DNA from 3 places in the Haloimpatiens massiliensis genome. Region 2 is predicted to be linked to each of the others. Evidence: predicted binding sites of a transcription regulator. Region 2 holds the regulator's gene; each other region holds the start of a gene.
What was found. The regulator HrcA, encoded in region 2, represses chaperone genes, less so after heat shock. The targets are predictions, from matches to a motif close to TGTTAGCACTCNNNNNNNNNGAGTGCTAACA.
Positions count from the first base shown of each region.

Region 1 (10,587 bases), 1.5 Mb from region 2:
CAAGAGGTTTTATTGCTAATTTTATTAAATTACTATTTTCTCTATCCTGTAAATTTATTAAAAAATTTTCTAGTTTTACTTTCCTTATAATACTAACAAAAATTCTGTAGCACATTAATCCCAGTAATGTCCCTAGAGTGTTAAAAATCACATCATCAATATCTGAGAAAGTCATAGCTGTAAAATATTGAAGAACTTCTATAGATAAGGATGCAGTAAATCCATAAAGTAAAACTTTCTTAACATTATTACATTTTTTAAAAAGCATTGGAATAAAAAATCCAAGTGGTACAAATAATAATATATTTCCTATAACATTATATAATGGGATTTTAATTCCAACATTTTGCTTAAACATAATAGCTGTCTCTTTTAAAGGAATCAAATTCATATATCTCGAATTATTTAAAGATACGAACAAACCACCACCCCTAAGAAACGTAAAATATACAACTGCCAAGAAATAAACCCAAAATACATTTAAAGCAATCTCCCTTTTTAGGTTTAATTTTTTTCTTTTTACTACTACTATTCTGTAAATTACCCAAATAACAATTAGTATTAAAAAAACAACTAAATTAGAAATACAAAAATCCCCCATAAATACCCCTTACTACCAATCATCAAATAATCTTTCTAATTAATATTACTTACTAAGATATTGATTCTATTTATCACTAATCCTCTTTCGGTAAAATTTAACTATATAACCAATTATAGCATCAATATTAAAGATTTAAAATACATTATACTAACATTTCGTACAACCGCTCTACTTCTTTTGTCATTCTTTCATATTTTGTGTATACTTTATATTCAGTGTTTTCATTAAAACTTTCTTCTAAAGCTTTAATTTCAGCTTCCAAATAAATTATTTTATTTTCTATTTCCTTATAATTTTCTTCTTTGTTTTTATTTAGATTTTTTTCCTTAGTTCCATTGGACTTTTTCGGCTCCTTAACTTTTAAATTTTTAATATTGTTCTTTTTACTCTGCTTTCCTTCTTGAATTTTTTTCTTCTCCACTTTATATGAATCATAATTTCCATAAAAAGTAGATATATTTCCATCGCTAATTTCAATAATCTTATTTATGGATTTATTTAAAAAATATCTGTCGTGAGAAACTGCAACTACAGTTCCTTTGTATTCTTTAAGAGCTTCTTCTATAGATTCTCTAGCTTCTAAATCCAAGTGATTTGTAGGTTCATCCATAATAAGGCAATGAGGATTTTGAAGAATCATCTTGGCAAAATGAAGTCTAACTTTCTCTCCTCCACTTAAAACCCTCAAAATTTTATTAACTTCATCTCCATAAAATTGAAATTTATTTAAATAAAGTCTAGCTTCTTTTTCATTCATTTCCTTTACACTCATAATTTCTTGTAAAATTGATAAATCTTCATTTTCAAAATTAACCTCTTGACCTAAATAGCTATACTTAACCCAAGAACCTATAGCTGCTTCACCTTTGAAATCTCTATCTTTCCCTAATAAAATATTTAAAAGAGTAGTTTTTCCACAACCATTGTCCCCTATAATTCCCACTGACTCTCCTCCATATATATTGAAATTACCATCTTTTATAAGAGTCAAATTTCCAAAGGATTTATTTAAATTTATTGTCCAAGCAATATGATGACTTGCGTGATCTACATCTTTAAATTCTATCTTAGGCCTATTATCCTTCTTTAAATGATTATAATATTTTAAATTTTCTTGTTGCATTTTTCTTTCTTCTATAAAAGCATCAAGTCTTTTTTCTCTACTTTTAAAAGCTGTAATTTTTCTGTGAGATTTAAGTTCTTCTATAATCTTTTTTTCCCTTTTTACTTTAAGTTCTAATCCTTTTTGTTCCCATCTGTAATATTCCCTCATTCGCTGCTTTTCTTCAATAAATTTACTATAACTGCAACTTCTCTCACAAATAGTACCATTATTAAGTTCAGCAATTCTTGTGGCAGCCTCATCTAAAAAATATCTGTCATGGGATACCATTAGTACTCCCCCATTAAATTTCTTTAAAAAACCCTCTAACCATTCAATGGTTTTAATATCTAAGTGGTTGGTAGGCTCATCTAATATAATAAGGTCTGGCTCATTAATTAATATTCTAGCAAGAATAACCCTCATCTTTTCCCCGCCACTGAGTTTGCTTATAGGAAGTTTCAACACCTGTTTCTTTAGTCCTAATCCTAAAAGTATCTTCATAATTTTATTTTCTATAACGTATCCATCCATAGCTTCAAATTTATTTAAAGTATTAGAATATTTTTTCAAAATAGCTTCATACCTTTTTTTATCCTTAGTATCCTGCAACTCTAGCATAGCTGTTTCTAATTCTTTAAGTTTTTCTTCTAAAGCTATTACTTCTTGTACACACAGGGCTGTATCTTCTTTAATATCATTCAATTCTATCATGTCTTGAGATAGATATCCTACCCTAGTTGTCTTTGATTTAATTACTTTTCCATTATCAGCCTTCTCAATACCTAAAGCTATTTTAATCAAAGTACTTTTCCCCGATCCATTAGGTCCCACTAATGCCACTCTTTCTCCCCTTGCAATTCTTAAAGATACCCCTTTTAATAAATTTTGATTTCTGTATTCTTTACAAATATTTTCTAGTGTGAGTAAACTCATTTTAACTCCTCCTTTTAATTACCCCTTGTTTGATTAAACAAGGCCATATTTTACTTGCTATTTTCTATTTTAGGCATAGAAAAAGACCATCAGTATTTAAAATACCCATGGTCTTTAATTAAAAATTTATTTGATGCCCACACCAGCTAAACTTCATAATAAAAGCCACGGATAACGATACTTTATCCGTGGCAAAATTTTCACTAGTTAAAAACTAAGTAAAAAGAAACTCATGTTTTAATTTCTTTATACAAATAGTTAAATACTATAAAATCTCCTTAACACATACATCCTCGCTGAAATTTTTGCACAACAAAAAAACTTTTAACAAAGCTAATTTTAAATAACTATAACTTCTATCATATTTTTTGTTCTACTTTTCCAGCGGTGACATACAAACATTTAGCTCCGAATAAAGCATCACCTTTTCACTTATGGTCTCTATGCGAAGCAAATCCCTATATTCATAGCTGGTACATGGATTATATTCATAAGATATTCCTCCTGCACCTTATAGGCATATATATTATTCATATTATACAATATTATATATTTTGTCAATATATTCTAGGAAAAGTTCTTATTTAGTTTGCCAGCGCCTTAGCATTGGGAAGAATTCTTTCATCTTTTGTCTTGCAATTTCTTCTGTCATTCCCTCATTACCAGCTACCATATGAGGAACGCAAAACTCAATCATTTCTTCCATGCTTACATTGGCTGTAAATTCTCCGTCCTTAAAACAGTACACACAGTAATCAGTATTTTCACTTCCATCCTTATTTGTCCCATATAGCTGCTGATTTTCTCCCATAGGCATTCCACAACTCTGACAAAATTTCATATTCTCCATAATACTCCCTCCTAATTCATATTTAGCTTTGCTATGACATCATTGTATCAAGTATAATATGACAACTACATGTCATATTAAGAATATAATTTTAAAGTTTTCTCTAATCTATTTTTTATAATTTTCCGTATGTAACCAGGTTCCAAAACCTCCACAAAATATCCAAAGGAAAGAATATACCCATATACCCATTCATCCTCTGGATAAGAAACTTTAACTACAAAGCTGCCATCTTCATTTTTATAAATTTCACTTTCATCAAACTCATCATAGACACGATAAGCCTGTGAAGCATCTATCTTCAATTTTAATGTGACTACATTTGGAATAGGTATATTATTTAGAATAGATGGATTTTCCTTAGGTAGAGTTCTTTCAAATAACTCATCAGTTGTCTTCAAATTTTTCATACGTGTTAACTTAAATATTCTCATACTTTGCTTTGAACGACAGAATGCTTTTAAATACCATGTCTTATCCTTAAACCACAATTGAAGCGGCTCCACAATCCTATAAGTTTTTTCTCCATAACTGCTGTAATAATCAAAGCAAATTACTTTTTTATTTACAACAGACGTTTTAATTAAAATAAACCTATCCTTTTGTACATGGCTCCAATCTGAAAAATCAACTTCTACCCAATTAGGATTATTGGTACCAAATAATGCACTTAATTTTGAAAGTACATTATGAATATCAGGATAATTTACAGCATTTAACCCCTGTAAAGCACACAAAATTTCTTTTTGTTCTTGTGATGAAAGTACCGATTTATTTAAGATAAAATTATCAAGTAAACTGATTCCCCCACCTTTACCTCTATCGGTATAAATTGGAATACCCGATTGACACAAACTTTCTATATCTCGGTAGATTGTCCTCTGCGATACTTCAAATTTCTCTGACAATTCTTTAGCTGTCACCTTTTCTCTATTCAAAAGTATATATACGATTTCAAATAATCTATTAATCTGCATTTTTATCACCTTGTATAATTATACTACATATCCCATGTCCCATGAAAAGTTTACTGGAATTGTCTTTACTGCATTTTTTTTTATTTCATCTCCTACGAAAGCATTCACTGAAAGTTCTAAAATTCACTATTTATTCAATAACCACTGACTATAATTTTCGGATAATAATTGCAACTCATTAAAAAATCTGCTTGCATGATATCCATCACAAACAGCATGATGAACCTGTAATGATATTGGTAACAATATTTTTCCTTCTTGATTAAAGTATTTTCCAAAAGTAATAATTGGTAAAAGATAGGTACCATCTGTATAAATATTTAAATTGAACCCTGTAAAACTAGTCCATGGAATACATGAAACTGGAAAAGTATTTTTAGGTTCCTGATCCTTCGCTTCAAAACCTTTTACATTCCCGTATTTTCTTATATCATCAATATAATTATTGTAGAATTCTGCAAAATCATCAGAGTAGTCGGTCCATATATTGCTAAATGTTTCATCGTCCTTATGGAAGAATGTAAAACAAGGACTCATGCTTTCCCAATATCCAAGATTACCATTTTCATCAAAACAAGTACGAAATTCCTTATGTGCATTTATTACTTTTGAAGCCATATAAATCAAAGTAGGATATAGCTTTATTTTATTGTCTTTTAACTTATTAAGTAAATTTGTAATATCTATATTAGCTGTAATGCTATAAGTACATCTAACATTATTCATATACTGATTAAAATATGGTTTCCTATTCCATTTATTTTCATCTATTAAATTAAACTTCATTTAAATCATCTCCAAACAAATTATATTAAACTTTACAGAATTCATCTATATTTAAGTAATGAAAGAGTCTCCAAAATATTGAAAATTCAATTTTTGGAGACTTTATACAAGTTAATATATTTTTCTTATAAAACTATTTAATCAATTTACATACATCATTAGCAAATTGTACAGGATCTTCTATGGAAATTCCTTCAATCAATAAGGCTTGGTTATATAATAAATTTGAAATCATTTTTAATTTATCTTTATCTTCTTTGAATGCATTTTTAATAGCAATGAACATTTCATGATTTGTATTGATTTCTAATATTTTATCAGCCTTTATATTCTGATTGTCTGGCATCATATTAAGAACTTTTTCCATTTCAATTGAAATATCTCCAGCATTAGTAAGGCAAACTGGATGGCTCTTTAATCTTTTTGATGCTTTAACTTCTTTTACTTTACCCTCTAAAACTTCCTGCATAAATTTAAATAATTCTTTATTTTCGTCTGTTTCCTTTTGCTCTTCCTTTTCATCAGACTCAATACCTAAATCCTTACTATAAACAGATATAAATTCCTTCTCTTTATATTTCATAAGCATCTTAATGGCAAATTCGTCTACCTCATCAGAGAAATACAATATTTCATAGCCCTTGTCTTTTACAGCTTCAGTTTGAGGTAATTTATCTATCTTATCTATATTTTCTCCCGGTGCATAGTATATATATTTTTGATCTTCTTTCATACGAGAAATGTATTCATCAAGGGTAACAAGTTTTTTCTCGGTAGATGAATAGAACATAAGTAAATCCTGAAGTACATCTTTATTAGCTCCAAACTCAGAATATACACCAAATTTCAATTGTTTTCCAAAGCTATTGTAGAACTCAATATATTTTTCACGATCATTTTTAAGCATTAATAAAAGTTCACTCTTTATTTTATCCTTTATTTTTTTTGCAATAAGTTTAAGCTGTCTATCATGCTGTAAAAGTTCCCTTGAAATATTAAGAGAAAGATCCGCTGAATCAACTAGTCCTTGAACAAAGCTAAAGTAATCTGGCAATAAGTCTGCACATTTTTCCATTATTAATACACCGTTGGAGTAAAGCTCTAAGCCTTTTTCAAAATCCTTTGTATAAAAATCATAAGGTGCTCTAGCTGGTATAAATAATAAAGTTGTATAAGTTACTGCACCCTCAACAGTTGAAATAATTGATTTTAGAGGTTTTTCATATCCAAAGTGCTTATCCATATAGAATCTTTCGTAATCTTCATTGGTTACTTCATTTTTACTTTTTCTCCAAATTGGAATCATACTATTTAAAGTATCATCTTCAAAATAATCTTCATATTCATTTTCGCTGCCTTCTTTTAACTTGCTCTTCTTCACCATCATTTTAATTGGATATTTTATAAAATCGGAATATTTTTTAACTAAAGATTGTATATTATACTCCTCTAAAAACTCATCGTATTTTTCATCTTCTGTATTTTCTTTTATTTTTAATACTATTTCAGTTCCTACTTCATCTTTATCACACTTTTCAATTTCGTAACCTTCTACACCCTTTGATTCCCATTTATATGCCTCATTACAATCAAGGGAGCGGCTTTTTACAGTGATTGAATCGGATACCATAAATGCAGAATAAAATCCAACTCCAAACTGACCTATAATATCCACTCCTTCTTTTGCTTCCATTTCATTTTTAAAAGCAAAAGATCCACTTTTTGCAATAGTTCCAAGATTATTCTCAAGTTCTTCTGATGTCATTCCTATACCAGTATCAGTAATTGTAAGAATTCTATTTTCTTTGTCCGCAGAAATTCTTATGTAAAAATCATCCTTATTAAAACTTATATTTTTATCAGTAAGTGAGCGATAATATCTCTTATCTATTGCATCACTAGCATTTGATATAAGTTCCCTTAAGAATATTTCTTTATTTGTGTAAATTGAGTTAATCATTAAGTCAAGTAATCTCTTTGACTCTGCTTTAAATTGTTTTGTAGACATTTTATCATTTCCTTTCATCATAGTTTAAATTATTAGAAATGTGAAAGGCACATGCCTTTTAACGCATTTTGTTAGCACTTAAACTTGTTGAGTGCTAATTTCATTTTAACAAATTCAATTATTTTGTCAAGTTACTTATTTGTACTAGTAAACCATATATAAATTATTTTCAAACCTATATTCTTCAATTTTTACAAAGGATAATAAATATTTTTGTCGAATATTTATTAATGATACAATTTTTATGTTCGTATTCTAATTATCTAAACTCTTGTATATGATTAACCCACAATAAGCATTATATTACTTGAACTATGAAATTTTTCTGGAATGACTTGCATAAGAAGCGAAGGAACTGTTTAAATTTAATTTTAGAAATTCTTCTTTTAGACAGATAAGATTATCGTAAGCCTTAAAAGGACGCCAGGCTAGCGAACCTGAGGCAGGACGCTGAATGTGAGCGTTAGATAATTTTATAGGGCTAAAAGATTAGAATTTCTTAAATTAAATTTATTGTTCCGAGCTTTTATGCAAGTCATGGAGGAGAAATTTCATAATTCCACCACATTGTACCTTATTGTGGGTTAATCTTGTATATACATTAAATATTTATCAGATTAAGGTGATATAATTGAAAAATAAATCAAATATCCAAATCATAACAAAAAATGACTTAAAAAATCTAGAAAACATAATTCCATTACCCACTATAATACTAAATGATAAAAAAGTTTTATATATAAATTATAAACTTCAAAAAATGCTAGGATATTCTTTGGATGAACTTAGAAAAACTATTTTAAACTCTAGTATAATTGAAGAACCAAAAAAAATATCTATTAAAAATATAATAAATGAATTTAAAGAAAAAAATGACATAATTAAACACGAGCTAAAAATAATAACAAAAGATAATAGCATTATTTGGGTTGATTATGAAATCACTCTAATTAGTTATGAATCTGAAATATATATATTAGCTAATTTAATAGATATTACACATAAAAAGAAAATGGAAGCACATTTATCCAAAGTTTTAAGGGTAAGTTCATTGATGATTGAAATAAGCCACTCCATTATAGATGCTTATAATATAGACTATATATATGAACTAATTTTAAAAAATGCTATAAAATCAATAAATCATGCTAAATTAGGTTCCATTATGATTAAGCAAGGAGAAAATTTAAAAACAGTTTCCCACGTAGGTTTTAAAGATAGTTCTATAAATAATTTTAAAATATTAATAAGTGAATCTTTTCTTTATCAAAAAACCAATGGAAAATTAGATAGAATTGTAAAAATTGATAATACTAATGATCCAAACATTAAATTATATCCTATTGAAACTAATTATGAGGATTCTAAATCGGTAAGATCAACTATTACAGCCCCTATATATGTAGACAATAATTTTTTTGGAGTTGTAAATGTGGATTCAACTGAAGTTAATGCATTTGATTTAGATGATATTAAGATTATGGAATTTATAAAAACTAATGTGGAAATAGCTATATCCAATTGTTTGCTTTATCAGGAAAAAATTTATTTTTCTAGTCATGATTGCTTAACAGGAATTTATAATAAAAGTTATTTTTATAAATTGCTTAAAGATATTCACCATAAAGCGTTAGTAAGTAAACGCGAATTTAATTTGGTAATATTTGATTTAAATAATCTTAAACATATAAATGACACTTTTGGACATTTAGCAGGAGACTCTATAATTAAGAATTTTGCTAAGGAATGTTCAACTATTCTAGAAGAAGACGACATATTGGCTAGATTTGGCGGTGACGAATTTGCAGGCCTTTTCTTCAATTGTAGTAAGAAACATTTAATAAATAAATTAGATAAACTTTTAAATAACCTTCAAAATAAACATACTTATTTTGAAGGTAACAAGTTAAAATATTCTTTTAGTTATGGTATATCCACATTTAATAAAGATGGACAGCACATCAATGATTTGCTAAACACTGCAGACAAAAGGATGTACATTTTTAAAAATAAATACAAAAATATACATATTTAGAGATAATAATCAATTCTGATTAAACCACAAAAAGAACAATGTGGTTTAATTATGGAATTTCTCCACCATGACTTGCATAAGAGCTCGGAACAATAAATTTGAATAGTTCCTTTGCTTCTTATGCAAGTCATTACAGAGAAATTTCATAATTCAAGTAATGTAATACTTTTTCTGGGATACTAACAAAATATTATATCCAAACATATGATAACAATACATACACTGCATAAATACATGTAAGGCATAAACCTTCTCTTTTACTAATAACATCCCCACCTTTATTTTTACAAAAACATCTAAAACATATAAGTATCATGAGCATGGCAGGTATCTGTATTTTATAAAAGTTTTGGGGAACTAAAAGTCCTCCTCTTGTAACAGAAGCTGAACTTCCAACTACAAATAAAACATTTAAAATGTCAGCACCTACAATGTTTCCTACCGCCAACTCACCATGACCTTTTCTAACAGAAGTTATAGCAGTGATAAGCTCAGGAAGGCTAGTCCCAAAAGCAATTAGAGTAGCAGCTATAATACTTTGAGGTATACCTATTCTTATAGCTGTTATTTCAACAGATGGAATAAGTATTTTAGAAGACCCTATTACAAGAACTATTCCTAAAAACATCTTGATAATTTGCAGTACAACAGATTTTTGTGTTTCACTTGCTGCCGCCTCATCCTCTACCTTTGAACCTTTTGCCCATTTTAGAGATATGTAAATATACAATACTAATAAAACAAGGAAAATCCATCCCATCCACTGAGGTATTATTCCTATTCTTTTTCCATCTTTTAAAAAGAATGGCATACAAACTATAGAAAGTAAAATACCAGCTAAAATTTGAACCTTTCCTTGTCTATTTATAGTCATTTTATCCACAGGAAGTTTGCCTATTATAGCAGCAATACCTATAATAAGACCGGTATCAGCTATAATAGATCCTATGGCATTTCCTAAAGCTAAATCAGGATTTCCCTTTAAAGCTGCAAAAACAGATACAGCTACTTCAGGTAATGTAGTTCCTAAGGATACAATGGTTGCGCCGATTATCATTTTAGGTATACCCCAACGTACTGATAATCCAACTGCCTCATCTACAAGAAGATCTGCCCCTTTGCTTAAAATATATAGCATTACAGCTATAATAAGTACTAAAACAATAGTAGGAAATGTGTTAAGATAATTAAGTATTATTTTGTCCATAAATATACTCCCTTTCTTTAAACTTTTATAAAAAAAAACTCTACAATTAAGTTTTTTACATAAAAAACTTAATTGTAGAGTC
Region 1 is NZ_LT854640.1:1,696,767-1,707,353, reverse strand. Features, by position in the region: gene C1715_RS16285 (VanZ family protein) at 1-601, opposite strand, end outside; gene C1715_RS16280 (ABC-F family ATP-binding cassette domain-containing protein) at 747-2,642, opposite strand; gene C1715_RS16275 (zinc ribbon domain-containing protein) at 3,223-3,483, opposite strand; gene C1715_RS16270 (helix-turn-helix transcriptional regulator) at 3,570-4,469, opposite strand; gene catA (type A chloramphenicol O-acetyltransferase) at 4,596-5,255, opposite strand; gene htpG (molecular chaperone HtpG) at 5,389-7,263, opposite strand; gene C1715_RS16255 (diguanylate cyclase domain-containing protein) at 7,895-9,298, shown strand; gene C1715_RS16250 (sodium:calcium antiporter) at 9,489-10,505, opposite strand.
Region 1: htpG (molecular chaperone HtpG) is a predicted target of HrcA. The motif match lies at 7,333-7,363, and genes of this name have one in related genera.

Region 2 (10,587 bases):
GCTGGCACTTTGTATTTTACAGACCCATCCACTGTAGGAACTTTTATTTCTGCTCCTAAAGTAGCTTTTCCAAAGCTTATATGTGTATCTATATATATATTGATTCCCTCTCTTTTAAAGTTTGGATGTGGTTCTACCATTATATTTACATAAAGATCTCCAGAAGGGCCTCCATTCTTTCCTGGCTCCCCCTGACCCCTTATAGGAAGTACATTTCCAGTATCTACTCCTGCAGGTATATTGATCTTTATTTTCTTTCTCTTTCTTATAGTTCCTTTTCCGCCACAATGAACACACTTTTCTTTTATTATGGTACCTTGACCTCCGCACTTATCACAAGTTCCAACGCTTACAAAGCTTCCTAGTGGAGTATTTCTTTGAACTTTCACTTGTCCAGAGCCACCACATTTGTCACAGGTTACTGGAGAAGTACCTGATTTTGCACCTGTACCATTACACTTTTCACATTTCTCATTTTTATCTATAGAAATTTCTTTTTCTACTCCAAAAATAGCTTCGTCGAATTTTAACCTCAATGTGTATTCTAAATCAGCACCTCTTTGAGGTCCATTTGGCCTTCTTCTTCCAGAAAAGCCACCTCCGCCTCCAAAGATGTTTTCAAATATATCTGAAAATCCACCAAAGCCTCCACCGCCAAAGTCTGAGAAATCAAATCCTCCAAAGCCTCCAGCACCACCATTAAAGTCTGTAGTACCAAATTGATCATATTGACTTCTCTTATTAGGGTCAGAAAGCACTTGATATGCTTCGTTTACTTCTTTAAACTTTTCTTCAGCTTCTTTATTGTCTGGATTTCTATCTGGATGGTATTTTAACGCCATCTTTCTAAAAGCCTTTTTTATTTCCTCATCACTGGCTCCCTTTTGCAGTCCCAGGATTTCATAATAATCTTTACTAGCCAAATTTATTTCACCACCTAATAACCCAAATTAAGGGAAGGCAATAAATCCTCCCCTTATTTACTTTAACCTATTATTTATCGTCTTCTACTTTATAATCTGCATCTACTACATTGTCATCTGATCCTTTAGTATTTGCATTTTCTGCTGAAGCACCACCCATGTCTGGACCTGCGCCCTGAGCACCAGCTTGTTGCTCATACATTTTAGAAGATATTGCATAGAAAGCTGTTGTTAATTCTTCTTGTGCTTTTTTAATTCCTTCTAAATCATCTGTATCTTTAACTTTCTTTAAATTCTCTACTTTAGCTTTTATGTCTGATTTTTCAGCATCTGTTACTTTATCTCCAAGCTCTTCTAATGTTTTTTCTGTTTGGTAAGCTACTTGTTCAGCATTATTTTTTGCTTCTATTAAATCCTTTTTATTCTTATCTGCTTCAGCATTTTGCTCTGCTTCTTTCATAGCTTTTTCAACTTCGTCTTGAGAAAGGTTAGTTGAAGCTGTTATTGTTATTTTTGCTTCTTTTCCTGTTCCCTTATCCTTAGCTGAAACATTTAATATACCATTAGCATCTATATCAAATGTAACTTCTATTTGAGGTATTCCTCTTGGAGCCGCTGGTATTCCTGAAAGTTGGAATCTTCCTAAAGTCTTATTGTCTGAAGACATTTTTCTTTCACCTTGAACTATGTGAATTTCAACGGATGTTTGACCATCTGCTGCTGTTGAGAATATTTGACTCTTTTTAGTTGGAATAGTTGTATTTCTTTCTATTAATGGAGTTGCAACTCCGCCTAATGTTTCTATTCCTAAAGTTAATGGAGTAACATCTAGAAGAAGTACATCCTTAACATCTCCTGAAAGTACACCAGCCTGTATAGCTGCTCCTAGTGCAACACATTCATCTGGGTTAACTCCTTTAGTTGGCTCTTTTCCTGTAAAATTCTTAACTGCTTCCTGAACTGCAGGAATTCTAGTAGAACCACCTACAAGTACTATTTTATCTATATCATTTATTGAAAGTTCTGAGTCACTAAGTGCTTTTCTCATAGGCTCTATACTAGCTTCTACTAAATCAGCAGTTAATTCATTAAATTTAGCTCTTGTTAAATCCATATCTATATGTTTTGGGCCTGTAGCATCTGCAGTTATAAATGGTAAGTTAATATTTGTTTGCATAGCTGAAGATAATTCTATTTTAGCTTTTTCAGCAGCTTCTTTTAATCTTTGAAGTGCCATTTTATCTTCTCTTAAATCTATACCATTTTCATTTTTAAAGTTTTCTGCAATGAAATCTATTATTCTATTGTCGAAGTCATCTCCACCTAATTTTGTATTACCATTAGTTGCTTTAACTTCAAATACTCCATCGCCTAATTCTAGTATAGATACATCAAATGTACCTCCACCTAAGTCATATACAAATATTTTTTGATTTGTATCCATTTTATCAAGACCATAAGCAAGTGAAGCTGCTGTTGGCTCATTTATTATTCTTAAAACTTCAAGACCAGCTATCTTACCAGCATTTTTAGTAGCCTGTCTTTGGCTATCATTAAAGTAAGCTGGAACAGTTATAACTGCTTGAGTTATCTTTTCTCCTAAATATGCTTCAGCATCAGCCTTCATTTTTTGTAGTACTATTGCTGATATTTCTTCTGGTGAATATTTCTTATCATCAATTGATACTCTATAATCAGTACCCATGTGTCTCTTTATAGATATTATTGTTTTATCTGGATTAGTTATTGCTTGCCTTTTAGCAACCTGACCTACAAGTCTGCTGTCATCCTTTTGAAATGATACAACTGATGGTGTTGTTCTAGCACCTTCTGCATTTGGTATTACAACTGGTTCTCCACCTTCCATAACTGCAACACAAGAGTTTGTTGTTCCTAAGTCAATTCCTATTATTTTTCCCATTTTTATTACCTCCTATATATACTGGTTAGTTTGCAACTTTAACCATACTGTATCTTAAAACTTTATTTCCTTTTTTGTATCCCTTTTGAAATACTTCAACTACTTCTTTTTCTTTATAATTGTTATCCTCCACATGCATTACTGCATTATGGAAGTTAGGATCAAAACCTTCTTCTGTAGATATTTCTTCTACACCAATTTTCTCAAAACTATCTTTAAATTGCTTTATAGTCATTTCTATGCCTTTTTTAATGTCTTCCACACATCCCTCTACTTCCATAGCTCTCTCTAAGTTATCTAAAACAGGAAGCATGTGCTTAAGTACATCTTCACAAGCATCATCATAAATAGCTTCTTTTTCCTTAGATGTTCTGTTTCTATAGTTATCATACTCAGAAACTATTCTTTCTAATCTATCTTTTAATGCTTTATTTTCATTGTTTAATTTAGTTTCTTCATCTTTAAAACATCTATTTTCCTTTTCAAGATTTTCTTTGTCTTCTTTCAATTTTTTTATTAAATCTTCTTTTTCATTTCTTTCTTCTTCATCTAGGGAAATATTTTTATTGTCTGAGTTTTCTACTTTTTCTGCTACCTTATCCTCTAATATTTCCTCATCACTCAGATCTTCTTTTAAATTTTTTTCCTCACTTGTCAAATTTACCACCGCCTTAATATTTTTATAACCTTATTTATGAAGGTTATCTGAAGAATTATCATTTAAAGTTTTTATAACTTCTGTTAATATAGATATCACCTTAGGATAGTGCATTCTTGTAGGTCCTATAATGGCAACAGCTCCTAAAGGCCTATTGTTTATACTATAGACAGCAGATATAACGCTACAATCTTCTGCACCTTCTATGAAATTTTCAGTTCCTATCTTTATGGATACTTCATTAGGGTTAAGTCCTTCATTTAATAACAATTTTACCTTTTCTTTGTCATCTAAAAGATTTAAAAATCTTCTAGCACTATCTATGTCATTGTATTCTTGATAATTAAATATGTTCGTAGCTCCTCCTAAATAAAACTGAGCATCATCGATTTCTCTTAAAGCCTCCGCTAATGTGCTTATAATAACCTCTAGGACTTTATAACTATTTTGAAGTTCACTCTCTATTTCATAAATTATCTTATGAAAAAATTCTTCTACAGTTTTATATCTTAGCTTTTCATTAATATAATTATTAAATTTCAAAATCCAATCATCATCTATTTCTATATCTAATCTTACTATTGCATTTTTCACCAAAGCAGTATCAGTAACAATAGTTAAAAGTAAATTCCAGTTATCTATTGGTGTTAACTGAATATGCTTTATATAACTCTGCCTTAAAGAAGGTGCCTTTATAATGCATGTTAACTTTGTAAGCTGTGATAATAACTCTGTAATTTCTTGAATAGTTTTGTCCATTTGAAAAATAGCTAAATCCATAATGCTTTTTTGTATTGCAAATTCATCTTCAGGTGATATTGTAGGTAACTGCATAAACTCATCTACATATAATCTATATCCCTTATCTGAAGGTTTTCTACCAGAAGAGCTATGAAGTTGTTCTAAATAACCCATTTCTTCTAAATCAGACATTTCATTTCTTATAGTTGCTGAGCTTATTCCCAAATCATATTTTTTCGCTATGGTTCTTGATCCAACAGGTTCTCCTGTGTTTATATAGTCGTGAATTATAGCTTGAAGTATTTTTATTTTTCTTTCATCTATATTCATAAATATCACCTCTTTTATTAGCACTCATTAGCATTGAGTGCTAACGACTATGTTTTAAACATATCACTCTAAATTTTTTTTGTCAATATATGATACATAATATAAATTTCAGTTAATACTATTTAATATTGTTTATCCATATTTTTCTCAATATATCTACTTATTACTCCTGTTTAATATGTTTTTAATTTAAGGTATTAACATATTATAGACAATATAGCTGTCTAATCTAATATAAAATCACTCATTATAACATTAGACACCTGTATACCTTCTGTAGATAAAAACATTCTATCTTCATTTTCAATAATTAAATTCATAGCTTTATATTTATTTATAATATCTCCATATATAATATAAATATCTCTATTAAATTTTTCCTTAAATTCTTTTTTAGAAATACCCTCTATTTTTCTAAGACCCATAAAAATATATTCTTCCATATCTTCTTTTGAAGTATTTTTATGCCTTTCTATCTGAGCACTATTGCTTTTCTCCATAAGCTTAATATACTTACATATATCCTCCACATTACAATATCTTTCACTATTTAAATATGAATGAGCACCTGAACCACAACCTATATAATCTTCTAAATTCCAATAAATTAAATTATGTCTGCATTGCCTGCCTTCCTTAGAAAAATTAGATATTTCATATTGCTCATATCCATTTTCTCTTAAAAATTCTATTGTTTCAATATACATACTTCTTTCTTCCTCTTCTGAAGGTAAAGATAATTTTTCTAAATTCTTATAAAAAACTGTACCTTCTTCTACTATAAGACTATAGCAAGAAAGATGTTGTGGCTCCATATGTATAACATTTTTTAAAGTTTCTTTCCACTTTCCTAAAGTTTGATTAGGAAGCCCAAACATTAAATCTACATTTATGTTTTTAAATCCACAACTTCTAGCCATTTTATAACTTTTTCTAAAATCATCTAAGTCATGAATTCTTCCTAAAGTTTTTAAAATATCATCCTGCCAAGCTTGAAGTCCAATACTGATTCTATTTACTCCCATTTCCTTAAAAAACTTAAGTTTTTCCTCTGTGAAAGTTCCCGGATTTCCTTCTATAGTAAACTCTAAATCTTTTTTCTTATACAAACCATCTAATGCCTTCTTTATAATTTTCCATGCCTCTAAAGATAAATAGGTGGGAGTTCCCCCACCTACAAATATGGTATCTATTTCGTTTTTAATTCCACTTATCTCTTTACTTAAGGCTTTAGCGTAATTCATCATAAGAGATTCTTTTCCACTAAAAGAAGGAAAGTCGCAGTAAAAACATTTCTGTTTACAAAAGGGAATATGAATATATAATCCCACCGCTTTACTCACTTTAAAATTCCTCCCTAATTTTTAGTTCCAGTCACCAATACCCACCGACCAATTTCTGGTGATTAGTGCCCGGTGATTTATAACTCTATTTAAAATACATAAAATGCATCTAGTCAACCTTAAGTATAGACATAAATGCCTCTTGTGGAACTTCTACAGAACCTACCTGCCTCATTCTCTTCTTACCTTTTTTCTGTTTCTCTAGAAGTTTTCTCTTTCTAGAAATATCTCCACCATAACATTTAGCAAGTACGTCTTTTCTTAAAGCTTTTACAGTTTCTCTTGCAATTATTTTAGAACCCACCGCTGCCTGTATTGGAATTTCGAACATTTGTCTTGGAATAATTTCCTTTAATTTTTCAGCAGTGTTTCTTCCTCTGTTATATGCCCTTTCCTTTGGAACTATCATAGAAAGTGCATCAACTATATCTCCATTTAAAAGTATATCCAGTTTTACTAATTCCGTTTCCTTATATCCATCTAATTCATAATCTAAAGATGCATATCCCTTAGTTCTTGATTTTAATACATCAAAGAAATCATAAATTATTTCATTAAGAGGTAATTGATAATGAAGAACTACTCTGGTAGTTTCTATGTATTCCATGTTTATGAAATTTCCTCTTCTTTCTTGACATAATTCCATTATGGAACCCACAAAATCTGAAGGTGTTATTATAGAAACTTTTACTATAGGTTCCTCCATAGATTTAATTTCTGATGGGTCTGGTAAATTAGTTGGATTAGTTATATCCATATGAGTTCCATCAGTTTTATGAACCTTATAAATAACAGAAGGTGCTGTAGTTATTATGTCTAAATCAAATTCTCTCTCAATTCTCTCCTGCATAATTTCCATATGCAAAAGTCCTAAAAATCCACATCTAAATCCAAAACCAAGTGCTATAGATGTTTCTGGTTCAAATAAAAGAGCTGCATCATTTATTTGTAATTTCTCTAAAGCCTCTTTTAATTCATCATATTTAGCTCCATCCACAGGATAAATTCCACTATATACCATTGGTATGGCTGGTCTATATCCTGGAAGCGCCTCTTCAGTAGGCCTTTTAGCTTCTGTAACTGTATCACCAACTCGAGCATCTCTTACATTTTTAATAGATGCTGTAAAGTAACCAACCTCTCCAGCTTTTAATTCTTCTACAGGATAAAAGTTAGGAGCAAAAATTCCTACTTCTGTTACTTCATATTCTTTTCCAGTAGACATAAACTTCATCTTAGTTCCTTGTTTTATTGTTCCATCCATAACTCTTATAAATGAAACAACACCTTTATAACTATCATAATAGGAATCAAATACCAATGCCTTTAAAGGAGCTTCTTCATCTCCATTAGGTGCTGGAACCTTTTCTACTATAGATTCTAAAACATCTTTTATATTAAGTCCTGTTTTAGCTGATACAACTGGTGCATCATGAGCTTCTATACCTATTACATCTTCAATTTCTTCTTTCACTTCATCCGGTCTTGCACTAGGTAAATCAGCCTTATTTATTACGGGAACTACTTCTAAGTCATGATCTACTGCTAGATAACAATTAGCCAATGTTTGAGCCTGAATACCTTGAGTGGCATCTACCACTAAAATAGCTCCTTCACAGGCTGCTAAACTTCTTGAAACCTCATAATTGAAGTCTACATGTCCTGGGGTATCTATTAAATTTAATATGTATTCTTTTCCATCTTCTCTTTTATATACAAGTCTCACTGCCTTAGACTTTATAGTTATTCCTCTTTCTCTCTCTAATTCCATACTATCAAGAACCTGTTCTTCCATTTCTCTACGAGTCAATGTGCCAGTTTCTTCTATCAATCTATCCGCAAGGGTAGACTTACCATGGTCTATATGTGCTACTATAGAAAAGTTTCTTATGTACTTTTGTCTTTCACCCTTCATCTCTACTACCGCCTTTCTTAACTTAACCTATGTGAAAACTATTTTTCCATAATTAGTATCTATTAACCTATTTTTTTAAATCAATATTATTTATGTATTTACAATAATACATTTTTTAAGGTAAACTAAATCACAGTAAATTATACCACAATAACCGCAACTTATGTCAAGACATAAGAATATTGTGAAGTAATGCATTGAAGAAAAATCTGTCTTTAAGTCCACAATAAATATATTTTTTAAGACTATTCGCAATACGCCAAGAAATTCTAATGTTTTCAAATTTCAATACCCTAAAGCTTTCAAACTCGCTTCTAACGGCGCTCAAACATGAAAGCTTCTTAACGGGTATTGAAATTTGAAAACAAAGAATTTCTAAGGCTAGCTCAATAGTCTAAAAAAATATATTTATTGTTACCTTAAAGATAGATTTTTCGGTTCATGCATAAGCTATCAAATGAGGAAGACAGCTAACTAAAGGATGATTTTCCTCCGCTATGCTACAGAAAATCTTTAATTGAATAAAAACTATAATTACACTATTAATCGAATAATTATAGCTTTTTCTTTTAAGCCTTTACAATCTTTTATTGGCGGTAGCCAGTCTAAATATTAAAGCTAAGATTTATACAAGCCAATGCATTATAGCAAAATATATTAAATTTTATCCAATATTTTATTTTAATAATTATGTATTTACTAGTACCTAATTAAAATAACTAATTGTATCTCCCAATTAGTGAAAATATTATTAATAACCGAGATTTAAGTTCTAAACGAAAGGCTACGCCTAAAAAGATTATGGGAGCCTTTTTATTTGTTTTATAAATTAAAGATTTTCCGTAACGTAGTGGAGGAAAATCATCCTTTAGTGGGCTTCTCCTCTCCAACCATAAACATATTAAACTAAAAATCTGATTTTAATGTAGTAATAAATGTGGAATTGGGGACTATTGAACTAGCCTTAGAACTTCTTATGTTTCACAGTTAAGGAACCGTTAAGAAGCTTTCATGTTTGAACGAGGAACGAGTGAGTTTGAAAGCTTTAGGTTCTTTAACTGTGAGACATTTAGAAGTTTTTGGCGTATTGTGAACAGTCCCAAATTACACATTTATTACGGAATTAAAATCAGATTTTTCTTCAATGTATTATGTCTCAATATATTCTTATTGTTTTCTGTTTAGGTGTTCTGCTAGTATTCTTGCTATATATTTTGCTGTCTTCTTAGCTTCATCTGTTGTATTCACATAAGATCCCATTTCAATTAAAATACTATTTTTACTCTTATTTTGGTTAAAATGTCTCATACCTCTATTATAATAATATATCTTCTGTTTTCTTAAAAGATTTGGATATAACTTATCACTTATGGATACTAATTTATTTGTCAAAGCTAGGTTACTTTTCACTAAAGGATTGCTCTTTTCTATTACAAACATAAATCTTGCTACTTCTTCTCCATTTAATTTTGTACTAACTAACCTCTTATCTGATGCAGAATCTCTATGCATATCTATTATTAATTTAAAGTTACCATATTTCTTTAAATACCTATCTAAAGTTTCACCAGATTTTTGGTAGCACTTTGGGTAAATGGTATCATGGATAGTTTTATCATGTATTACACATATACCGTAATTTTGCATTAATTCATTTGCCAGCACATCTCCCACTGAACATACATTCACTTTTTGATCTTCGCTACTAGGATTCCCTGGTTTATAACTTTCATGGGTATGAGTATGATATATAAGTACTTCTGGTTTATTCATATCCAAAGTCTTTTTAAGACTACTATCATAAGCTGGACTTATAGTATCCTTTCCAGTAGCATCATTGTCCTGCACGTCTTTATACACTTCTTTATCATCTAATTTAAAAGGATCTATGACTAACTTCCCATCCTTATCATACATCTTATCTTCAACTTTCTTATCATTATTATTTTCCTTTACTTTTTCTGCTTCATCCTTATCTATAATTGCCATTTCTTTCCTTAATATGGATTTAGGACTCTTAATGCCTAAAGCCTGTAAAAAACTCTCCTTTAAAGAGTAATTATTTAAAAGATCATCATTTACTACCTTTGCTGTTGGAATAGCATAGTTAAACACTTTCACATAAAAAGAAGATTTTTTGTTTTCTCCTCCTATCTCATATCCATTTACTAATTGAGGACTTAATAAAGTAATTATCATTACTACTACAATACACGATATACTCATTATGAGCTTAAATCTTTTATTGAAATTCAAATCTATCTTTTTATTTACTTTTCTGTAATCCAATTTTACTCCCCCTTTGTTTATACTGTTCTTAGTTTATAGAATATTAATGGAGAGCAAAATATATTACTAAAATTATTATTTTTATAGAAAATATTTAATCTATTATTTTAAAACTATATTTTTAATATAAAATACCTCACATATAAATTATGTTAAGCATTCACCCTCTATGCTAAATACTTATTTATATCTTTTAGCTCTAATGCTGGTTGCAATGCTATATTTATTCCATTAGCAACTATCTTCGTTACAGATTCCACTACCATATCTACTTCTTTTGGTGTTACCATTAAGTTTCCTACATATGGATCTAATACTTCTTGTATAAGTTTCTGTTTTTCATTTTTATTTAAATCTTTTAACATATTATAAAATTTACTTCCAGTTTCTGATTGATTTATTAATGCATCCACTACTAAATCTATGGTATCATTTGCCATGGTAGCTGCATCAACTACTGTAGGAAC
Region 2 is NZ_LT854640.1:154,400-164,986, reverse strand. Features, by position in the region: gene dnaJ (molecular chaperone DnaJ) at 1-923, opposite strand, end outside; gene dnaK (molecular chaperone DnaK) at 994-2,844, opposite strand; gene grpE (nucleotide exchange factor GrpE) at 2,870-3,502, opposite strand; gene hrcA (heat-inducible transcriptional repressor HrcA) at 3,533-4,573, opposite strand; gene hemW (radical SAM family heme chaperone HemW) at 4,798-5,916, opposite strand; gene lepA (translation elongation factor 4) at 6,026-7,831, opposite strand; gene C1715_RS08845 (stage II sporulation protein P) at 8,999-10,120, opposite strand; gene gpr (GPR endopeptidase) at 10,288-10,587, opposite strand, start outside.

Region 3 (10,587 bases), 1.3 Mb from region 2:
TTGGATATGAAGAGGGAAGTTTTACAGGAGGAAAAAAAGGGGGGAGACCTGGTAAATTTGAACTTGCCAATGGAGGAACTTTGTTTTTGGATGAAATAGGAGAGATGCCATTAGATATGCAAGTTAATCTTCTTAGAGTTCTTCAGGAGAGATGTGTAACCAGAGTAGGTGGCAGTAGGTATATACCTATAGATGTAAGAATAATAGTCGCTACCAATAAGGAATTGAAAAAGGAGATAGAAAAAGGAACTTTTAGAAGTGATCTTTACTATAGAATAAGTGTAATTCCTATTGAAATACCTCCTTTGAGAGAAAGGAAAGTAGATTTAGATATTTTACTTAAGCATTTCTTGAAAATTAAATCTTTTAAATTAAAAAGAAATATTCCTATTATAGATGAAAATTTATATAGAGACATAATGTCGTATAGTTGGCCGGGAAACGTTAGAGAACTAGAAAATTTTGTGGAAAATATAGTAAATTTAGGAGGAAACACATCATTTAACATAAAGCAAGAAACTATAATAAAACAAACACAAAATGACTTTGTGCTTGACAATTTAGATTATGCATGTTCGTTAGAAGAGTTAGAAAGAAGAGCTATAATAGCTTGTATGGAGAAATTTAAAGGCAATGTATCTAAATCAGCAAATACTTTAGGGATAAGTAGGAATACTTTATATACAAAGATGAAAAAATACAAAATAATGTTATAAATTTAATTTTTTTATACAAATAAATGAGTTTAATTTAACATAAATAAATGCAAAATGTGTTAAAAAAAATGACAATGTAATGAAATTTAACAGTGAATAAAATAAAAGTGTAATATTTTTTTACACTTTTATTTTATTCATTTTTTATGAAATGATTTAAAATTAACAAAACAGGGGTTTACATTGATATTTTTATGACAATACAATCTTGGCATGATAATTGCTAAGAATATAAGTATAGAAAATAAGCATAATAAACTATGTATAAACAAAGTATATAGGTAGGAGGAATGGAAAATGAGTAGATTTACATTGCCAAGGGACATTTATTTCGGAAATGGTTCATTAGAAACACTAAAAACTTTAAAAGGAAAAAGAGCCGTTGTAGTTGTGGGCGGAGGCTCAATGAAGAGATTTGGATTTTTAGATAAAGTAGAAGCTTACCTAAAAGAAGCTGGAATGGAAGTAAAATTAATAGAAGGAGTAGAACCAGATCCATCTGTTGAAACAGTTATGAATGGTGCTGCAGTTATGAGAGAATTCCAGCCAGATTGGATAGTTTCTATAGGTGGAGGTTCTCCAATAGATGCAGCCAAAGCTATGTGGATATTCTACGAGTACCCAGAATTTACTTTTGAACAAGCAGTTGTTCCATTTGGATTACCTGAATTAAGACAAAAAGCTAAATTTGTAGCTATACCTTCAACTAGTGGAACTGCTACAGAAGTTACAGCTTTCTCAGTTATAACAAACTATAATGAAAAGATAAAATATCCTTTAGCAGACTTTAATTTAACACCGGATGTAGCTATAGTAGATCCAGATTTAGCTCAAACTATGCCAGCTAAGCTAGTAGCACATACTGGAATGGATGCTTTAACACATGCTATAGAAGCATATGTTGCTACATTAAGATCATCTTTCTCAGATCCATTAGCTATGGAAGCTATAGAAATGGTAAAGGAAAATTTATTAAAATCATATGAAGGTGACAATGAAGCAAGAGATGAAATGCACATTGCTCAATGTTTAGCAGGAATGGCCTTCTCTAATGCATTGCTTGGAATAACTCATAGTATGGCACATAAAACAGGAGCTGTATTCCATATACCACATGGATGTGCAAATGCTATATTCTTACCATATGTAATAGATTTTAATAAGAAGGCTTGTGGAGAAAGATATGCTAAAATAGCTAAGAAATTAGGCCTTGCTGGAAATACTCAAGATGAGTTAATAGATTCATTAACAGATATGATAAGAGAAATGAATAAGAAGATGAATATACCATTAACTATGAAAGAATATGGTGTAACTGAAGAAGACTTTAAAGCTAACTTAGAATTTATATCAGAAAATGCAGTTGCAGATGCTTGCACATCATCAAATCCAAGAGCTATATCAGTAGATGAGATGAAGAAAGTATTTGAAGCTACTTTCTACGGAAATAAAGTAGAGTTTTAGTTTAAAATAAAAGGAAACCTCCCAAGTGGAGGATTTCTTTTTTAAAAAAATTATTATATAAATAGATAATATAGTATCTATTCGAAAAATCTATAATGAATTTTTTTATGTAAACAGGATTAAAAATTAGATAAAATATTAACTAAATGTTAACATGTTTTTATTAATCATTAGTTTACAGTTATCAAACCTCATACTCTTATGGTGAATGTAGTTCAAGTAAAATGTTAAAAAGTTATCGAAAAAACATTGTTTTTGTACATAATATGAAAAAACAAATTAAAAATAATTTAGAGTAGTTAAAGAAAAGTCTAAAAATTCAAATTTTAGAATTAACATTACAATAAAAATAACTTTATTAATGAAAAAATTGTGATATAATAAAACTAGTGTGTTTTTTTAATAAAAAATTTTAATAAAATTATAATAAAATATGGAGGAATTACCATGTTTAAGATAGTAGAGAAAAAATTATTAGCACCTCAAATTTATCTTATGAAGATACATGCACCAAGAGTTGCTAAAGCAGCACAGCCAGGACAATTTATAATCGTAAGAATGGATGAAAAGGGAGAAAGAATACCTCTTACTATTTGTGATTACGATGTACAAGCAGGAACTGTAACTATAGTATTCCAATCAATTGGTTGCTCAACTACAAGAATGGCTCAATACGAAGAAGGAGATAGCTTCGCAGATTTTGTAGGACCACTAGGTCAACCTTCAGAATACGTTCATGAAAATTTAGAAGAATTAAAAGAAAAGAAAATAGTATTTATAGCTGGCGGAGTTGGAACAGCTCCAGTTTATCCACAAGCTAAATGGTTACATGAGCGCGGAGTAGAAGTAGATGTAATCATAGGAGCTAAATCTAAGGATTATATGATCCTTGAAGATGAAATGAAATCAGTTGCAAATGTATATCCAGCAACAGATGATGGTTCTTATGGATATAAGGGATTAGTTACTAACTTACTAAAAGATCTAGTAGAAAATCAAGGTAAAAAGTACGATTTAGTTATAGCTATTGGACCTATGATAATGATGAAATTTGTATGTAAGTTAACTGAAGAATTAGGAATCAGAACAATAGTAAGCTTAAACTCTATAATGGTTGACGGAACAGGAATGTGTGGCGCATGTAGAGTTACTGTAGACGGAAAAACTAGATTTGCTTGTGTTGAAGGACCTGAATTTGATGGACATAAAGTTGATTTTGCAGAAGCAATGAAAAGACAAGGTATGTATAAATCACAAGAATGTGAAAAAACTGAAGAGTTTAATCAAAATTGTAAACTTCTAGATGAGAAAAAAGTAGATAGAATGAAAAGAACTCCAGTAAAGGAGCAAGATCCAAAAGTAAGAGCTACTAATTTTGACGAAGTATGTCTTGGATACGATGAAGAGGACGCAGTAAAAGAAGCATCAAGATGTTTAAACTGTAAGAATCCTCTATGTAGACCTAAATGTCCAGTTTCAATAGATATACCAGGATTTATTCAACATGTTAAAAATAGAGAATTTGCTGAAGCTGCAAAAGTTATAGCTAAATACAGTGCACTTCCAGCTGTTTGCGGAAGAGTTTGTCCTCAAGAATTACAATGTGAAGGAAAATGTGTTCTTGGAATTAAAGGTGAGCCTGTAGCTATAGGAAAACTTGAAAGATTTGTAGCAGATTGGTCAAGAGAGCACAATGTAGATTTATCAGAAACAGCTCCAAAGAATGGTAAAAAGGTAGCTGTAATAGGTAGTGGTCCTTCAGGATTAACATGTGCTGGAGATCTTGCTAAAATGGGCTATGACGTTACTATATTCGAAGCTTTACATGAAGCCGGTGGAGTTTTAGTATACGGAATTCCAGAATTCAGATTACCAAAAGAAAAAGTTGTTAAAGCTGAAGTTGAAAATGTTAAAAAACTAGGTGTTAAAATAGAAACAGACGTAATAGTAGGAAGAACTATTACTATAGATCAATTATTTGAAGAAGAAGACTTCCAAGCAGTATTTATAGGTTCAGGAGCAGGTCTTCCAAAATTCATGGGAATATCAGGAGAAAACTTAAATGGAGTTTTATCTGCTAATGAATTCCTAACAAGAAACAACTTAATGAAAGCTTTCAAAGAAGGATACGATACTCCAATTAGAGTTGGACAAAAAGTTGCAGTAGTAGGTGGCGGAAACGTTGCTATGGACGCAGCAAGAACAGCTTTAAGATTAGGAGCAGAAGTTCATGTAGTTTACAGAAGATCTGAATCAGAACTTCCAGCAAGAGTTGAAGAAGTTCATCACGCTAAAGAAGAAGGAATAATCTTTGACCTACTTACAAATCCAGTAGAAATAATTGGAGATGAAAATAACTGGGTTCAAGGAATGAAATGTATAAAGATGGAACTAGGTGAACCAGATGCATCAGGAAGAAGAAAACCGATAGAAATACCAGGATCTGAATTCGTGATGGATGTAGACACTGTAATAATGTCATTAGGTACAGCTCCAAACTCATTGATTCCTTCAACAACAAAAGGACTAGAAATTAATAAGAGAAGATGTATTGTTGCAGAAGAAGAAACTGGCGCTACTTCAAGAGAAGCAGTATATGCTGGTGGAGATGCTGTAACAGGTGCAGCTACAGTTATACTTGCTATGGGAGCAGGTAAAAATGCAGCAGCAGCTATAGATAAGTATTTAAGCGAAAAATAAATTATGTATAAAGCCTTGGGTTAAGTATAACCTAAGGCTTTTTATAATTTTATTAATACCAATATCCACCATGCCCATAATGAGGTCTTCTGCGCCTTCTACGCCTACCTATAAGTTCTCTAATTAGTAGTATTCTAAATAAGTCATTTAAGGCTCTTCTCCTACCATAATGACGTTTCCTATTATAATCTTTATGGTCATTATGTTCATACTCTTCGTCCATTTCTTCTAAGTGATCTTTAATATTTTCATACATATTTTCACAAGCTTCATCTAAGTCTTTATCACTTGGTGTATACATCCATCCATATTTTCTTTCCATCATGTCACAATGCATTATAACCATAGGATAAATTTTATGATAGATTCTAGGGTACATTCTCCTTAAATCTTCATGGTCATCATACATGTTCATGTAAGGCATGCAAGGCCAATAACAATTATACATAAAAGTCCTCCATAGAAATTTGCTCTTCCATAAAATTATATGATTTAGTTATAGATACTGTTACTAAAATTAGTTATTAAAGTATAGTAATAGTAAATCTGAGCTTAAGTATAAAACTCCTTTGAGAGTTTTAATAAAATATAAATTAATGGGTTGTCAACTAAGAATAAATACTACAATATATAGAATTTGCATGAAGCAAGCTTAAATTGGTATAATAAATACATGTGATTTAATATAAAAGCTGTAAATAGATATAAAGAGAAGGTGAAGATGTGGATTTTGAATATGTGGAAGAATTAAAGGATAGAATAATTATAAAAAATGTTAGAAATTTTGAACTTGCTCATGTATTTGATTGTGGACAGTGTTTTAGATGGATTCAGCAAGAAAACGGAAATTATATAGGAGTAGCTCTGGGAAGGGTAGCAGAAATAGAGAAATCAGGAAATGACATTATAATATACAATTCTAATGAAAGAGAATTTAAAGATATTTGGGCGGAATACTTTGATTTATATAGAGATTATGGAACTATAAAAGAAATTTTAAAAAGGGATCCAGTTTTAGAGGAAGCGGTGGAATTTGGAGATGGTATTAGAATATTAAAGCAAAATCCTTTTGAAATGCTTATCTCCTTTATAATATCTGCTAATAATAGAATACCTATGATAAAGAGAGCAATAAATAGTATAAGTAAGAAATACGGAGAAGAATTAGAGTATAAAGGACAAAAGTATTATACTTTTCCTACAATAGAAAAACTTCATGAAGCCACTATAGAAGAATTGGAAGAGTGTGGAGTTGGTTTTAGAGGAAAGTATATTGTAGACACAGTTGAAAAATTATATAAAGGTGAACTCAATTTAGAGGAAATAAAAAAATTAAATGATGATAAATGTCATGAAGAGATTCAAAAATTTGCTGGAGTGGGGCCAAAAGTAGGGGATTGTGTTATGCTATTTTCTATGCAAAAGTATTCAGCATTTCCTGTAGATGTTTGGGTTAAAAGAGCAATGCATTATTTTTATCTAGCGCCAGATGTATCTTTAAAGAAAATAAGAGAGTTTGCTAGAGAAAAATTTCATGAATTTTCAGGATTTGCTCAGCAGTATTTATTTTACTATGCTAGAGAAAATAAAATAGACATATAGTATCTTTGATTTATCAAGGCTTAATGGGCTTGAAAGGTGATTGGTCAAAAGGTTCGTCAAAAATAAAAGCGCTGGTAATATAATACCGATGCTTTTATTTTTATATTCTTAATATATTAGATAATCCCATGAATGTTTAAAAATATGTAAACTATTTTTAACTTATTATATTTAATTAAGTTATATAATACTTTGTAGAAGTGTAGTGAGTTTTAAAAATAGTATTAGTTATAAAGAAAGTCCGTATTTACATATAGAGTTGTAGCTAAAACTTAAAAAATTTAATATTAATTTTTAAAATATAAAGTATAGTATTCAGAAAAATTTCAAAACTATATAATAAGTAGAAGTATAATATTTACATATTAATTTATAAAAAATTTGCTTAAATAAAGTTGTTGATTTTATATAGATTGTTACGTTAGATAACTATGGGATAAATTATGTGGGTTAAGTCTATTATGAAAGTTGGAGAGCTTATGAAAAAAATAAATAGAAATTTGAGGAAATTTTTAGATTTTTTAATAAAATATAAAAAGACAACTGTGTCCATAATATTTTTACTTATATTTGGATATATATCCTATGAATATTATAAATATTTCAATATTTTAAAGGATCCAGTAAAGATAAAAAAAGCCATACTATCCTATGGAAATTACAGTGTATTAGTTTTTTTGATGTTACAAATAATTCAAGTGGTGGTTTTTTTTATACCAGGAGAAATAATACAAATTGCTGGGGGATACATATATGGAACTGTATTGGGGGGGGCATTTTCCATATTAGGCATATTAATTGGAAGTTTTATGGTTTATTATATATCTAGATATTTAGGAAGAGATCTAGTTCAGAAGATGGTCTCCAAGGATAAATTTAAGCTTTTTCATAAAATATTAGATGCAAGTAGTCATGTAAAGATTATATTTTTATTGTATTTAATACCAGGTATTCCCAAGGATGCCCTGGCGTATATATGTGGCATAGCGGATGTTTCCTTTAAGGATTTTATAATATTTTCTACCCTTGGAAGAATACCAGCTATATTTATATCTACATATTTTGGAAATAGAATTGAAGTTGGGGAGATAGGTTCTATTGTAGTTATATCTATTGTAGTGCTTATAATATTTATTATAAGCACCATTAAAGGTAATAGTATATTAAAAAAAATGTCAAAGAAAAAGAAAATTAATTAAGCTTTTTGCTAAAAATAAGCATTATTATGGAGTTTATGGATATTAATAATAGTATGAAAAAAAGACATAAAGCAAAAAAGCTTTCTGGAAGTATGTTTATAATTGGATCCTTTTCAGGAGAGAACATCCAATAATCATTTTTAAAAATAAGTTTATGAAAAATATCAAAACCCTTTTGAAAATTCATATAGACTAGAACTATAGCACCCATAAGACTTAATAGAAATGTAGAGGAAAGTTTTAAAGTTTCCTTTGTATTTATTAAGTTTTTATTTAAAAGTAAAAAATACATCCATAAAAAACCTAAATAGAATATATAAAAATTAGTGGTTATATTTTGAAAAATAGTTTTTACATCAATAAAGTGCATAATTCCTTCTTTAGAAGATGAAAAAGAAGGTAAATCTAATTCATTATTATTAGGATACATCAAATAATCTATTAGATAATTATAATTATTTTTTATTTCATTTTTTTCTAGAGACGAGGTGTTTTGAATTTGAAATTTATCAATGGAAAAATAGTAAATGGGTTTAAAATTTACAGTAAACAATATGCTCCATAAAATTATAATAAAACATATTAGAGTAGAAGTTATAATTTTGTAAATATTTTTCACTCAAAAGTCACCATCCTATGTGAATATAAAATATAGTATATAAGCTAATGAGTTGTAAGAAAACTCATATTTTATTATGTAAATAATACATTAAAATATACTTAAAGTATATAATAGATTCAATATTATTTAAAAAATTAGAAAAGCTTTATAGAAGATGCCCTGACACCTTCATTGTTCTTTGGAGGATGAAAGGGCTTTAATAAATATTAATTATTGTATAGAATAGATAAAAGAAGAAAAAGTATGAAAAATACAAATATATATTTATAAATCCATATATCGTGGTTAAAATGCCATTTTTAAGAAATTACGAGGTTTGATATTATCAACCTCATTAACTATCATAATAATTGTATTAGCACTCGATATTAATGAGTGCTAACAGATAATGATAAATAATATGTTTAAATATAATAAGGAGGGGTTTAAATGAATATTAGACCACTTGGAGACAGAGTTGTTATTAAAAGATTAGAAGCAGAAGAAACTACTAAAAGTGGAATAGTGCTACCAGGTTCAGCACAAGAAAAACCACAAATGGCAGAAGTTGTGGCAGTAGGTCCAGGAATGTGTAAAGACGGACAGAAAATCGAAATGGAACTAAAAGTAGGTGATAAAGTTATCTTCTCTAAATATTCAGGTAATGAAGTTAAATTTGAAGGAGAAGAATACACTATACTAAAGCAAGAAGATATATTAGCGGTAGTTGAATAATAAATATTATTGTAGTTAAAAAATAAAACTACATACAGGAGGGATTTACAATGGCAAAGAGTATTACATTTGGCGAAGAAGCTAGAAGAGCTATGCAAGCTGGTGTTGATAAATTAGCTGACACTGTAAAAGTTACATTAGGACCTAAAGGAAGAAATGTTGTATTAGATAAAAAATTTGGTTCACCACTTATAACAAATGATGGTGTTACTATTGCAAGAGAAATAGAATTAGAAGATCCATATGAAAATATGGGAGCTCAACTTGTTAAAGAAGTTGCTACTAAAACTAATGATGTAGCAGGAGACGGAACTACAACAGCTACACTTCTTGCTCAAGCAATTATAAGAGAAGGATTAAAAAATGTAACAGCTGGAGCTAACCCAATTCTTATAAGAAATGGTATAAGAATAGCTGTAAATAAAGCTGTAGAAGGAATAAAGGGAATATCAAAACCTATAAATGGAAAAGAAGACATAGCTAGGGTTGCAGCTATATCAGCAGCAGATGAAGAAATAGGAAAGCTAATAGCAGATGCTATGGAAAAGGTAGGCAATGAAGGAGTTATAACTATAGAGGAATCTAAATCAATGCTTACTGAATTAGATGTAGTTGAAGGTATGCAATTTGATAGAGGATACTTAAGCCCATACATGGTAACAGATGCAGAAAAAATGGAAGCTGCATTAGATGATGTGTATATCTTGATTACAGATAAAAAGATATCAAATATACAAGAAATACTTCCAGTACTTGAGCAAATAGTTCAACAAGGTAAAAAACTATTAATAATAGCTGAAGATGTAGAAGGCGAAGCTTTAGCTACATTAGTTGTAAATAAATTAAGAGGAACATTTACTTGTGTTGCTGTAAAAGCACCAGGTTTTGGTGATAGAAGAAAAGAAATGCTTCAAGATATAGCTATATTGACTGGTGGTACAGTTATTTCAGAAGAATTAGGAAGAGATTTAAAAGATGTTACTTTAGATATGCTTGGAACAGCTGAAAGTGTTAAAATCACTAAAGAAAACACTACAGTAGTTAATGGAAAAGGAAATAAAGAAGCAATCCATGATAGAGTAGCACAAATAAGAAGACAAATTGAAGAAACTACTTCAGATTTCGATAGAGAAAAACTTCAAGAAAGACTTGCAAAATTAGCAGGTGGAGTTGCTGTAATTAAAGTTGGAGCAGCTACTGAAACAGAATTGAAAGAAAGAAAATTGAGAATAGAAGATGCTTTAGCAGCTACAAAAGCAGCTGTAGAAGAAGGTATAGTTCCAGGTGGTGGAACAGCATATGTTGATGTAATACCAGAAGTAGCTAAATTAGAAGATGGCGTACAAGATATTCAAATCGGTATCAACATCATAAGAAGAGCTCTTGAAGAACCAGTAAGACAAATAGCTACTAATGCTGGAGTTGAAGGTTCAGTAATAATAGAAAAAGTTAAAGAAAGTGCAGCAAATATAGGATTTGATGCTCTAAATGGTGATTATGTAGATATGATGAAAAAAGGTATAGTTGATCCAACTAAGGTTACTAGATCAGCACTTCAAAATGCGGCTTC
Region 3 is NZ_LT854640.1:1,433,237-1,443,823, forward strand. Features, by position in the region: gene C1715_RS14950 (sigma-54-dependent Fis family transcriptional regulator) at 1-716, shown strand, start outside; gene C1715_RS14955 (iron-containing alcohol dehydrogenase) at 1,014-2,180, shown strand; gene C1715_RS14960 (bifunctional dihydroorotate dehydrogenase B NAD binding subunit/NADPH-dependent glutamate synthase) at 2,628-4,880, shown strand; gene C1715_RS14965 (hypothetical protein) at 4,933-5,328, opposite strand; gene C1715_RS14970 (DNA-3-methyladenine glycosylase family protein) at 5,604-6,482, shown strand; gene C1715_RS14975 (TVP38/TMEM64 family protein) at 6,944-7,681, shown strand; gene C1715_RS14980 (TIGR01906 family membrane protein) at 7,674-8,300, opposite strand; gene groES (co-chaperone GroES) at 8,733-9,017, shown strand; gene groL (chaperonin GroEL) at 9,068-10,587, shown strand, end outside.
Region 3: groES (co-chaperone GroES) is a predicted target of HrcA. The motif match lies at 8,657-8,687, and genes of this name have one in related genera.